DNA from 3 places in the Saccharococcus thermophilus genome. Region 1 is predicted to be linked to each of the others. Evidence: riboswitches for the same ligand, from Rfam matches in the RefSeq annotation. Region 1 holds a riboswitch; each other region holds the start of a gene.

Region 1 (3,121 bases):
CGATGCCACCGCTGACAATATAAAGCGGAATGTCGTGCTCTTTCGTAAATGCGACAAATTCGCGAAACCCATCGCGAAGGCGGGCAGTCTGCAAAATGAAATCCGTGATTTCCTCCTTCCGGCTCGATGGGAGCAGGGAAAACATTTTCCCCACTCCTTCCTGCACGGAGATGCGCTGCGCCAATATATCGTCTTTTAACGATTCCCACTCGGGCGGCGCAAACTGCTTCATAATCGCGATAATGTTGTCATTGTCCGTAATCGTTCCGTCAAAATCACAAAAGATCACTCGTTTGGTCATGATGTCACCTCTACTGCGCCCCATAAGTCGATCGCTTTTTGCAACGCTTCATTTTCACGGGCTGCCTCGTGTAAAGATCTTCCGGCAAGCGCTGCATCGATAGCAGCGCGGAACGCTTTGCCGCCGCCGGCCGCCCCGTCCGGATGGCCATGGATGCCGCCGCCGGCATTGACGACGCTATTGACGCCAAAATCGCGGAACAGAAGCGGCACGAGACCTGGGTGAATGCCTGCCGATGGCACCGGAAACGCCTGTTTCAACGGATCGTTCTCATCCGTTAATACTTTGGCGATGCCAAGCGCTTCTTCCTTATCGAGCGCAACGCTTCCATACGGCGATGGAAACAGGACAAAGTCGGCACCGGCAAGACGAAGCAGCTTGCCAAGCAACAAGGACGCTTTAACACCGTAAAATTCCGACGGGGTAAGCGCGCCGCTGAATGCCGGATGAGCCATAATCGGAATGGTAATCTCTTCATCCTCGCGCAATCCTTGCAATACGTCCAACCCGTAAGCAAAGACGTTAAACAGCAATACATCGGCGCCCAGCTCCACCGCGCGCTTTGCCTTTTCTTTCAATTCGAACGTTTTGCCAGTTAAATTGACGGCATATAACGCCCGTTTTCCCGTCTGTTCGTACACTTCGTTGAGCGCCGCTTTTCCTGCCGTAATCCGTTTTTCAAACGACAGCGAGTCGCTGTCAAATACAATTTCATCATCCTTGACAAGATCTACTCCGCCAAGCGCCTGCTGCTTCAGCTGTTCGGTTAAATACGCGATATCGCGGCCAATAATGCCTTTAAAAATGCTCATGAGAAGCGGGCGGTCATATACATGGACTTTTTGGCGAATCCCATCGATGCCGAAGCGCGGCCCCGGAAACTGTCTTTTCCATTCATCAGGGAACGTTATATCTAGCAATCTTACTTCTCCATCTAAAGACAGCTTGCCAAACACCGTTGTCAAAAGCGCCGGGATGTCGGCACTGAAGTTAACGGTTGGATAGGCGATTTGCACGATCGCTCGCTTCAACCGTTTGCCAAAATACTGATTGACCCGTTCGCTTTCTTCCAGCTCTTGTATATGGACGACTTCCCCTTTATGTTTGCGCAGCTGCTCTTGTTCCAGCAGAGGCAGGTTGGTCCACGTGCCGACCGTTAAGCCAAGGGCGATGCCTTCTGCTTTTTTCTTTATGTCTTTCTCATCGTGAATAACGTATGTGGCAATGATTTGGCTCATGATCATCCCTCTTTCTCTTCATCAAAAAAGCCTCTTCATAAGAAGAGGCATGGAAATGGACACTCTTCTTATCTCTCAGCGTTACCGCTGCAAGAATTAGCACCGTGCTTCGCGATCACCGCCAAGCCGGTTGCCGGGCTTCATTGGGCTTGTCCCTCCGCCTGCTCTTGATAAGAATGCTCGCAATATTATATTCACTTTTCAAATAATTCGCGCTCGCAAATTTAATTTGAATTATGACAGTATTTTTTGACGTTGTCAATCATTTTTTTCATTTTCGAAAAGACAGAGCTTGCCAATCCGCTCCGCTGCTTCTTGCAAACGGGCTTCGCTCGTCAATAAGCCTACGCGCACATAACCTTCCCCATGCTCGCCAAATCCGATTCCCGGTGCGACAGCCACATGCGCTTTTTCTAGTAAATAATCGGCAAAACGTTCCGACGTCCAGCCGCGCGGCACCGGCAGCCACGCGAAAAACGAGCCTTTTGGCGGCGCAACATCCCAGCCGATTTGCCGCAATGCCGCTATAAGCGTATTACGCCGCGATTCATACAAGGCGACAAGCTCTTCGACGCAGCGCTGCGAGGAAAGAAGGGCGGTTGCTGCCGCTTCTTGAACCGCGCCAAACAGGCTGACGTATAAATGGTCCTGAAGCAAATTAATCGCCGCAATCACGCTTTCATTGCCGACGGCAAATGCGACGCGCCAGCCCGCCATATTATACGTTTTCGAAAACGTATAAATTTCCACGCCGATGTCTTTTGCCCCTTCCGCCTGAAGAAAGCTAACCGGTTTTTTTCCATCAAAACCAATCGCTCCATACGCAAAATCATGGATGACGCAAATCCCGTGCTTGGCGGCAAACGACACCGTTTCCTCGAAAAATTCCTGCGAAGCAATTGCCCCGGTCGGATTATTTGGATAATTTAAAAACATAAGTTTGGCTTTTTCTGCAATATGGCGGGGAATTTCACTATAATCAGGCAAAAATTCATGTTCGGCGCGCAATGGCATCATCACCATTTCTGCACGCGCCAGCGCAATCCCTGACCAATAGTCAGGATACCCAGGGTCAGGAACGAGCACGATATCGCCAGGATTCACGAGGCATTGCGGAATCTCGACAAGCCCCGCTTTGCCGCCGAACAAAATGGCGACTTCTTTTTCCGGGTCAACGGTCACGCCGTATTCCCGTTCATAAAACACGGCAACCGCCTGTTTCAAAAAAGAATACCCTTGAAATGGCGAATATTTGTGATATTTCGGGTTTGCCACCGCCTTTTGCATCGCTTCGACGATATGCGGCGGTGTCGGCTGATCCGGATTTCCTTGCCCTAAATTGATAACATCGTATCCTTCTCGAATTTTTTTGGCCACTTTCGCGACTAATGAGGCGAAAAACTGCTTTGGAAGCCCTTCTAACAGGTCGGATAACGGAAATTGTTTTGTCATGCTAAACACCTTCTCAAAAATTTCTTGAAATTCTAGTGCAACATCATATATCGTAAAAATCAAAATGTAAAGTAAATTTTTTCGAGGTGAATACGAATGACATTCAAAATCGCCTGCCTTCAGCTGGATA
Region 2 (3,121 bases), 210 kb from region 1:
TATGCTTAAATTTTTGGAAGTTTTCGCGGAATTTTGCGGCCAGTTCTTTTGCTTTTTGTTCATATGCGTTTTTATCAGCCCAAGTATTTTGCGGCTGCAGCACTTCATCTGGCACTCCTGGAATATGAAGTGGAATGGCCAAGCCAAAAATAGGGTCTTTCACTGTTTCAACATTGTCCAGTTCTCCTTCGACAGCTGCTTGCACCATCGCACGGGTGTAGGCAAGCTTCATGCGGCTGCCGACTCCGTACTCCCCGCCGGTCCAACCAGTGTTGACAAGGAATACCCGCACGTTATGTTCCGTGATTTTTTTGCCGAGCATTTCCGCATAGCGCACGGCTGGAAGCGGCAAAAACGGAGCGCCAAAGCAAGTAGAGAATGTCGCTTGCGGAGAAGTGATTCCTCGTTCGGTGCCGGCGAGCTTGCTCGTATAGCCGCTTAAGAAATGGTACATTGCTTGTTCACGCGTCAGTTTGCTAATTGGCGGCAATACGCCAAACGCGTCTGCGGTTAAGAAAATAATCGTCGATGGGTGGCCGGCAATGCTTGGATCCACGATGTTGGCAATGGCCTGAATCGGGTAAGCCGCACGCGTATTTTCCGTTAATGTCGCATCATCGTAATTTGGTATTCTTGTATGCTCATCGATTACCACGTTTTCGAGCACCGCTCCGAACCCGATGGCGTCAAAGATTTGCGGTTCTTTTTCGCGGGATAGGTTAATGCATTTCGCATAACATCCGCCTTCGATATTAAAGATGCCGCGGTTTGACCAACCGTGTTCGTCATCACCGATTAAGCGGCGGTTTGGATCAGCGGAAAGCGTCGTTTTTCCTGTTCCCGACAGTCCGAAGAATAATGCAACGTCTCCTTCTTTGCCGACGTTGGCTGAGCAATGCATTGAAAGAATCCCTTGCTCTGGAAGCAAATAGTTCATCACCGAGAAAATCGATTTTTTCATTTCGCCGGCATATTCCGTTCCGCCGATTAACACGATGCGGCGCTCAAAAGAGATGATAATAAACGCTTCTGATCTTGTTCCGTCCACCGCCGGATCTGCTTTGAAATTTGGAGCAGAGATCACCGTAAATTGCGCTTCATGTGTTTGTAATTCCTCTGCGCTTGGGCGAATAAATAATTGATGGGCAAATAAATTATGCCAAGCGAATTCGTTAATCACTTGAATCGGCAAACGATATTTAGGATCAGCACCGGCAAATCCTTTAAAGACAAAAACTTCATCTTGTTTCATTAAATGATCAAGCACTTTATTATATAAATTTTCAAACACTTCTTCCGAAATCGGCTGGTTGACTGTTCCCCAATCGATTTTTGCTTTTGTCGATGCTTCTTCGACAATGTATTTATCCTTTGGCGAGCGGCCTGTATATTTTCCTGTCGTTACCGCCACCGCCCCAGTAGCTGTTAAGTGACCTTCCTTACGCTGCAGCACTTTTTCCACCAGCTGTGCTACCGATAAATTGTGAAATACGTTTGGTTTTTGCAATAATAAAGAAAGTTTATTGGTCATTTTTGCGATCCCCATTTTCAAAACCTACCTTTTTTTATTTAATAATCCTTATAAAATAGTATAACACATTTTTATTATTAGTCCATACTATTTGTGACGATTTCTTTTGTTTATTTTTCCTGTTTTTTTCATAAAAAATTCGCCGCATTTTGTTGACTTTTCGAGCTTCATTACGATATGATAAGTCATTGAACGGATACTCTTATCCCGAGTTGGCGGAGGGACAGGCCCAATGAAGCCCAGCAACCGTCACAACTGGAAACATGTGAAATGGTGCTAACCTGTGGCAAGGCGGTGTCCTTGAACGATAAGAGTGAAAGGAGCAATTACGATTGCAATGACCTTTCCTCACCGTTACAGGAAAGGTTTTTTTATATGAGAAAATGAAACAAGGGAAATGAGTACCGTATCGCCCCGCCGTTTACGGCATTATCATTTTCGATGTTTGATTATATAAAGAGGAGGAAAATGCCGAATGTCATCAAAAAGACGTTTATTTACTTCAGAGTCTGTAACAGAAGGCCATCCGGATAAAATTTGCGACCAAATTTCCGATGCAATTTTAGATGCGATCCTAGAAAAAGACCCGAACGCTCGCGTTGCCTGCGAAACGAGTGTGACAACAGGGCTCGTGCTCGTAAGCGGAGAAATTACGACATCAACATATGTCGACATTCCAAGAATCGTTCGCGATACGGTTCGCGAAATTGGCTATACGCGTGCTAAATTCGGTTTTGATGCGGATACATGCGCCGTGTTGACATCGATTGACGAGCAGTCGCCAGATATCGCGATGGGAGTCGATCGGGCGTTAGAAGCTCGTGAAGGTCAGATGACTGACGAGGAAATCGAAGCGATCGGCGCCGGTGACCAAGGGCTTATGTTTGGCTTTGCCTGCAATGAAACAGAAGAGTTAATGCCGCTTCCGATTTCATTGGCGCACCGTTTGGCACGCCGCTTGGCGGAAGTGCGTAAGGAAGATGTTTTGCCATATTTACGTCCAGACGGTAAGACACAAGTAACGGTGGAATATGATGAAAATGGCAAACCTGTTCGCGTCGATACGATTGTCGTGTCCGCGCAGCATCATCCAGAAGTTACGCAAGAACAAATTGAACGCGATATTAAAGAACATGTCATTAAGCCGGTAGTGCCAGCCGGGCTCATCGATGAAAATACGAAATATTTTATTAACCCAACAGGTCGCTTTGTTATCGGCGGGCCTCAAGGCGACGCGGGATTAACGGGACGGAAAATTATTGTGGACACATACGGCGGCTACGCACGTCACGGCGGCGGTGCGTTCTCCGGAAAAGATCCAACAAAAGTAGACCGTTCTGCTGCGTATGCGGCCCGTTATGTCGCGAAAAATATCGTGGCGGCAGGACTTGCCGATAAGTGTGAAGTGCAATTGGCCTATGCGATTGGGGTGGCAAGACCGGTCTCGATTTCGATTGACACATTTGGCACGGGAAAAGTATCCGAAGACATTTTAATCGAAGTCGTGCGCAACAACTTCGACCTGCGCCCGGCAGGAATTATTAAAATGTTGGATTTGCGCCGTCCGATTTACAAGCAAACGGCTGCTTA
Region 3 (3,121 bases), 1.9 Mb from region 1:
ATTGTTTCCGTTACTTCCGTTTTACCAGACGGATATTAATTATATACCGAAGCGAGCGGCTGCATGGAAAATCGAAAGTGTTCCATGCCTTCTTTTATTTCAACATGGCAATATCATTAAAAAGTGGTATGCGTTTCATTCTGTTCCTTATTTATATGAAACCATCAAAGAGATGCTGCCAAATGATTATCGAAAGAGAGACTAATGGTGAAACGCTTTTCGCACGAATTTCCTCTTCCCTCCGTGATTCTTGTTGTAAACAACCGTTATTTTGACTTCATTTGACATATTTCTTGGGAAATGACAAGAATTTTGCTTTTTCCCGGATTATTTGTCGAGATTTTTGTAAAGGATTCTTCCCGTTGGATATGGAAATAAATGAAACAGCAGAGAACTGGGGGAGAGGGGAATATGAATATGCGTGAACTAGTCAAACAGCTTGCCGAACGAATGCAAACATTAAATCATCTATTGCCGATTTTACCAGAGGAAGAACTGTACATTCGCTTTGAGTGTGAAACGGAAACAGCAGTCGTAGCGATTTCCAAACATCGAATCAGCCCAGCGGTGGAAGTAGACGAGCGGCGGGTATTAACGGTGCGCGGATCAAAAGAGGTATTGGAATCTCTATTAAACGGAAGGTTAAAATTACAGCAACAAATTCGTTTGCGGGAATTACATATTTCGGGAAGTTTTCGGCATATGTTATTGCTTGAGTCATTGCTTCACTTAGCCAAGCCATACCGTTACGTTTGCTAAATGATTGCCGGCTTGTTTTTCGGTGAAAAAGAATTGACAAGTGCAATAAACAGTGTTAAAATATTCAGAAAAATGGAACTTGTGATTGAAGTCATTGGATGAAGCGACACTAACAGGACGTTTGTCCATGAAAGCCGTGCAGAACAAGAGCGAATGTTTACACGAAGGTGTAGAAAAAACTCTCGCAAGCACGACGCATCAGCAGCTAAATGAAGAAGAACTCAAGTCATCCGGAGTGACGGAGGATTTAGTTCGCTTATCGGTCGGTATTGAAAACATCAATGACTTAATCGAAGATTTAGAGCAGGCCATTGCCGCTGCGACAGGGATTACTTCCAATATTTCCGTTTCATTATAAAAAGAAGATTGCCGAAATATGGACGTGAAAATTTTTTATTGACATGCTTCGACATAGGGTGATACAATCACACTTGTAATTCATTGAGGATTGGCAATTGAATAATGTGGTGATGTGCTCTTATCAAGAGAGGTGGAGGGATGTGCCCAATGAAACCCGGCAACCGTCAGCGCGTACGCTGAAATGGTGCCAATTCACACAAAGCGTCTGCTTTGAGAGATAAGAGACGGAATGGTAATGATTACCTTTCTGTTCTCCTCGAGCAGAAAGGTTTTCTTTTTGGAATGAGCCGCCCTGCTAAATGAAGGAAGGTGAAAATGTGCATGATTACATTGGAAGATGTGACAAAAATATATGAAGCGGCAAACGGGTCGGTCACTGCGGTCGATCATGTTTCTTTACAAATTAAGGAAGGCGAAATTTTTGGAATTATCGGATATAGCGGTGCGGGAAAAAGCTCGCTTATTCGTCTTCTTAACGGATTGGAAAAACCGACAAGCGGCAAAGTCATTGTCGCCGGACGGGATATGGCTAATATTAAAGGAAAAGAATTGCGAAAGGCTCGTCAAGAAATCGGAATGGTTTTCCAGCATTTTAATTTGCTATGGTCAAGAACCGTTCATGAAAATATCGCGTTTCCGTTGGAAATCGCCGGCATTCCGAAAGAAAAGCGGAAAAAGCGGGTTGATGAGCTCATTCAGCTTGTCGGGCTGCAAGGAAGAGAACACGCTTATCCGTCGCAGCTGAGCGGCGGGCAAAAGCAGCGTGTTGGCATCGCGCGCGCTTTAGCAAATAATCCAAAAGTGTTATTATGCGATGAAGCGACATCTGCGTTAGATCCGCAAACAACCGATTCTATTTTGGACCTTTTAGTAGATATTAATAAACGCCTAGGGTTAACGATTGTATTAATTACTCATGAGATGCATGTGATTCGCAAAATTTGCGACCGCGTCGCGGTGATGGAAAACGGAAAAATTGTCGAACAAGGCGAAGTGCTGCAAGTATTTCGGCAACCAAAACAAGCGATTACGAAACGATTTGTTCAACAAGTTATCGAACCGGAGGAAACAAAAGAAACGATTATCCATCTGCTCGATAAATACCCAAACGGAACGGTTATCCAATTGACGTTTGTCGGAGAAGCTGCCGAACAGCCGCTCATCGCCAATGTCGTTCGCCAGTTCCACGTCGATGCGAATATTTTGCAAGGGAAAATTTCGCAAACCCATCAAGGTTCTTATGGTGTCTTATTCGTTCATATGGATGGAGAGAAAGAGGAAATTGCCCGCGCGATCGATTACATTCGAAAGCAGCAAGTGGCGGTGGAGGTGATCTCGAATGCTCGCTAGCCTCTTACCGAATGTACAGTGGGATATGATTTGGGCGGCTACGGTTGAAACGCTTTATATGACAGGAATTGCTGTCGTTGCAACATTTATATTAGGTACGATTCTTGGATTGCTTTTATTTTTAACGTCAAAGGGAAACCTGTGGGAGAACCGTCTGGCAAATATGGTCATCGCGGCTCTTGTGAACATCTTTCGTTCCATCCCATTCATTATCCTAATTATTTTGTTAATCCCGTTTACGAAATTCGTTGTCGGAACGATTCTTGGCGCCAACGCCGCATTGCCGGCTTTGATTATCGGAGCAGCGCCATTTTACGCGAGAATGGTAGAAATTGCGCTCCGTGAAATTGACAAAGGCGTCATTGAAGCAGCAAAAGCGATGGGGGCATCAACGGCAACGATTATTTGGAAAGTGCTTCTTCCGGAGTCATTGCCTGCTCTTGTGTCCGGAATTACCGTAACAGCGATTGCTTTAGTGGGATATACGGCGATGGCAGGGGTTGTCGGTGCCGGCGGTCTTGGAAACTTAGCCTATTTGGAAGGATTCCAGCGCAATCATAATGATGTCACGTTTGTTGCTACCGTTTTAGTTTTAGTGATTGTCTTTGTCATTCAGTTTATCGGTGACTTTGTCACTTCCAAAATAGATAAA

Evidence for each region. Region 1 has a riboswitch for S-adenosylmethionine ahead of mtnW (2,3-diketo-5-methylthiopentyl-1-phosphate enolase). Riboswitches for the same ligand answer to the same signal wherever they lie in the genome.
Region 2: it holds a riboswitch for S-adenosylmethionine, as region 1 does, so the genes downstream of both, metK (methionine adenosyltransferase) here and mtnW (2,3-diketo-5-methylthiopentyl-1-phosphate enolase) in region 1, are expected to answer to the same signal.
Region 3: it holds a riboswitch for S-adenosylmethionine, as region 1 does, so the genes downstream of both, BDD39_RS03020 (methionine ABC transporter ATP-binding protein) here and mtnW (2,3-diketo-5-methylthiopentyl-1-phosphate enolase) in region 1, are expected to answer to the same signal.

The regions. Positions count from the first base shown of each region.
Region 1 is NZ_JAASRS010000001.1:2,497,373-2,500,493, forward strand. It holds gene mtnX (2-hydroxy-3-keto-5-methylthiopentenyl-1-phosphate phosphatase) at 1-301, opposite strand, end outside; gene mtnW (2,3-diketo-5-methylthiopentyl-1-phosphate enolase) at 298-1,539, opposite strand; SAM riboswitch class I at 1,605-1,716, opposite strand; gene BDD39_RS12990 (pyridoxal phosphate-dependent aminotransferase) at 1,798-2,991, opposite strand; gene BDD39_RS12995 (carbon-nitrogen family hydrolase) at 3,088-3,121, shown strand, end outside.
Region 2 is NZ_JAASRS010000001.1:2,284,536-2,287,656, reverse strand. It holds gene pckA (phosphoenolpyruvate carboxykinase (ATP)) at 1-1,546, opposite strand, end outside; SAM riboswitch class I at 1,731-1,845, shown strand; gene metK (methionine adenosyltransferase) at 2,007-3,121, shown strand, end outside.
Region 3 is NZ_JAASRS010000001.1:562,070-565,190, forward strand. It holds gene BDD39_RS03005 (thioredoxin family protein) at 1-205, shown strand, start outside; gene BDD39_RS03010 (SCP2 sterol-binding domain-containing protein) at 412-759, shown strand; partial or broken gene BDD39_RS03015 (PLP-dependent transferase) at 944-1,117, shown strand; SAM riboswitch class I at 1,235-1,343, shown strand; gene BDD39_RS03020 (methionine ABC transporter ATP-binding protein) at 1,441-2,469, shown strand; gene BDD39_RS03025 (methionine ABC transporter permease) at 2,459-3,121, shown strand, end outside.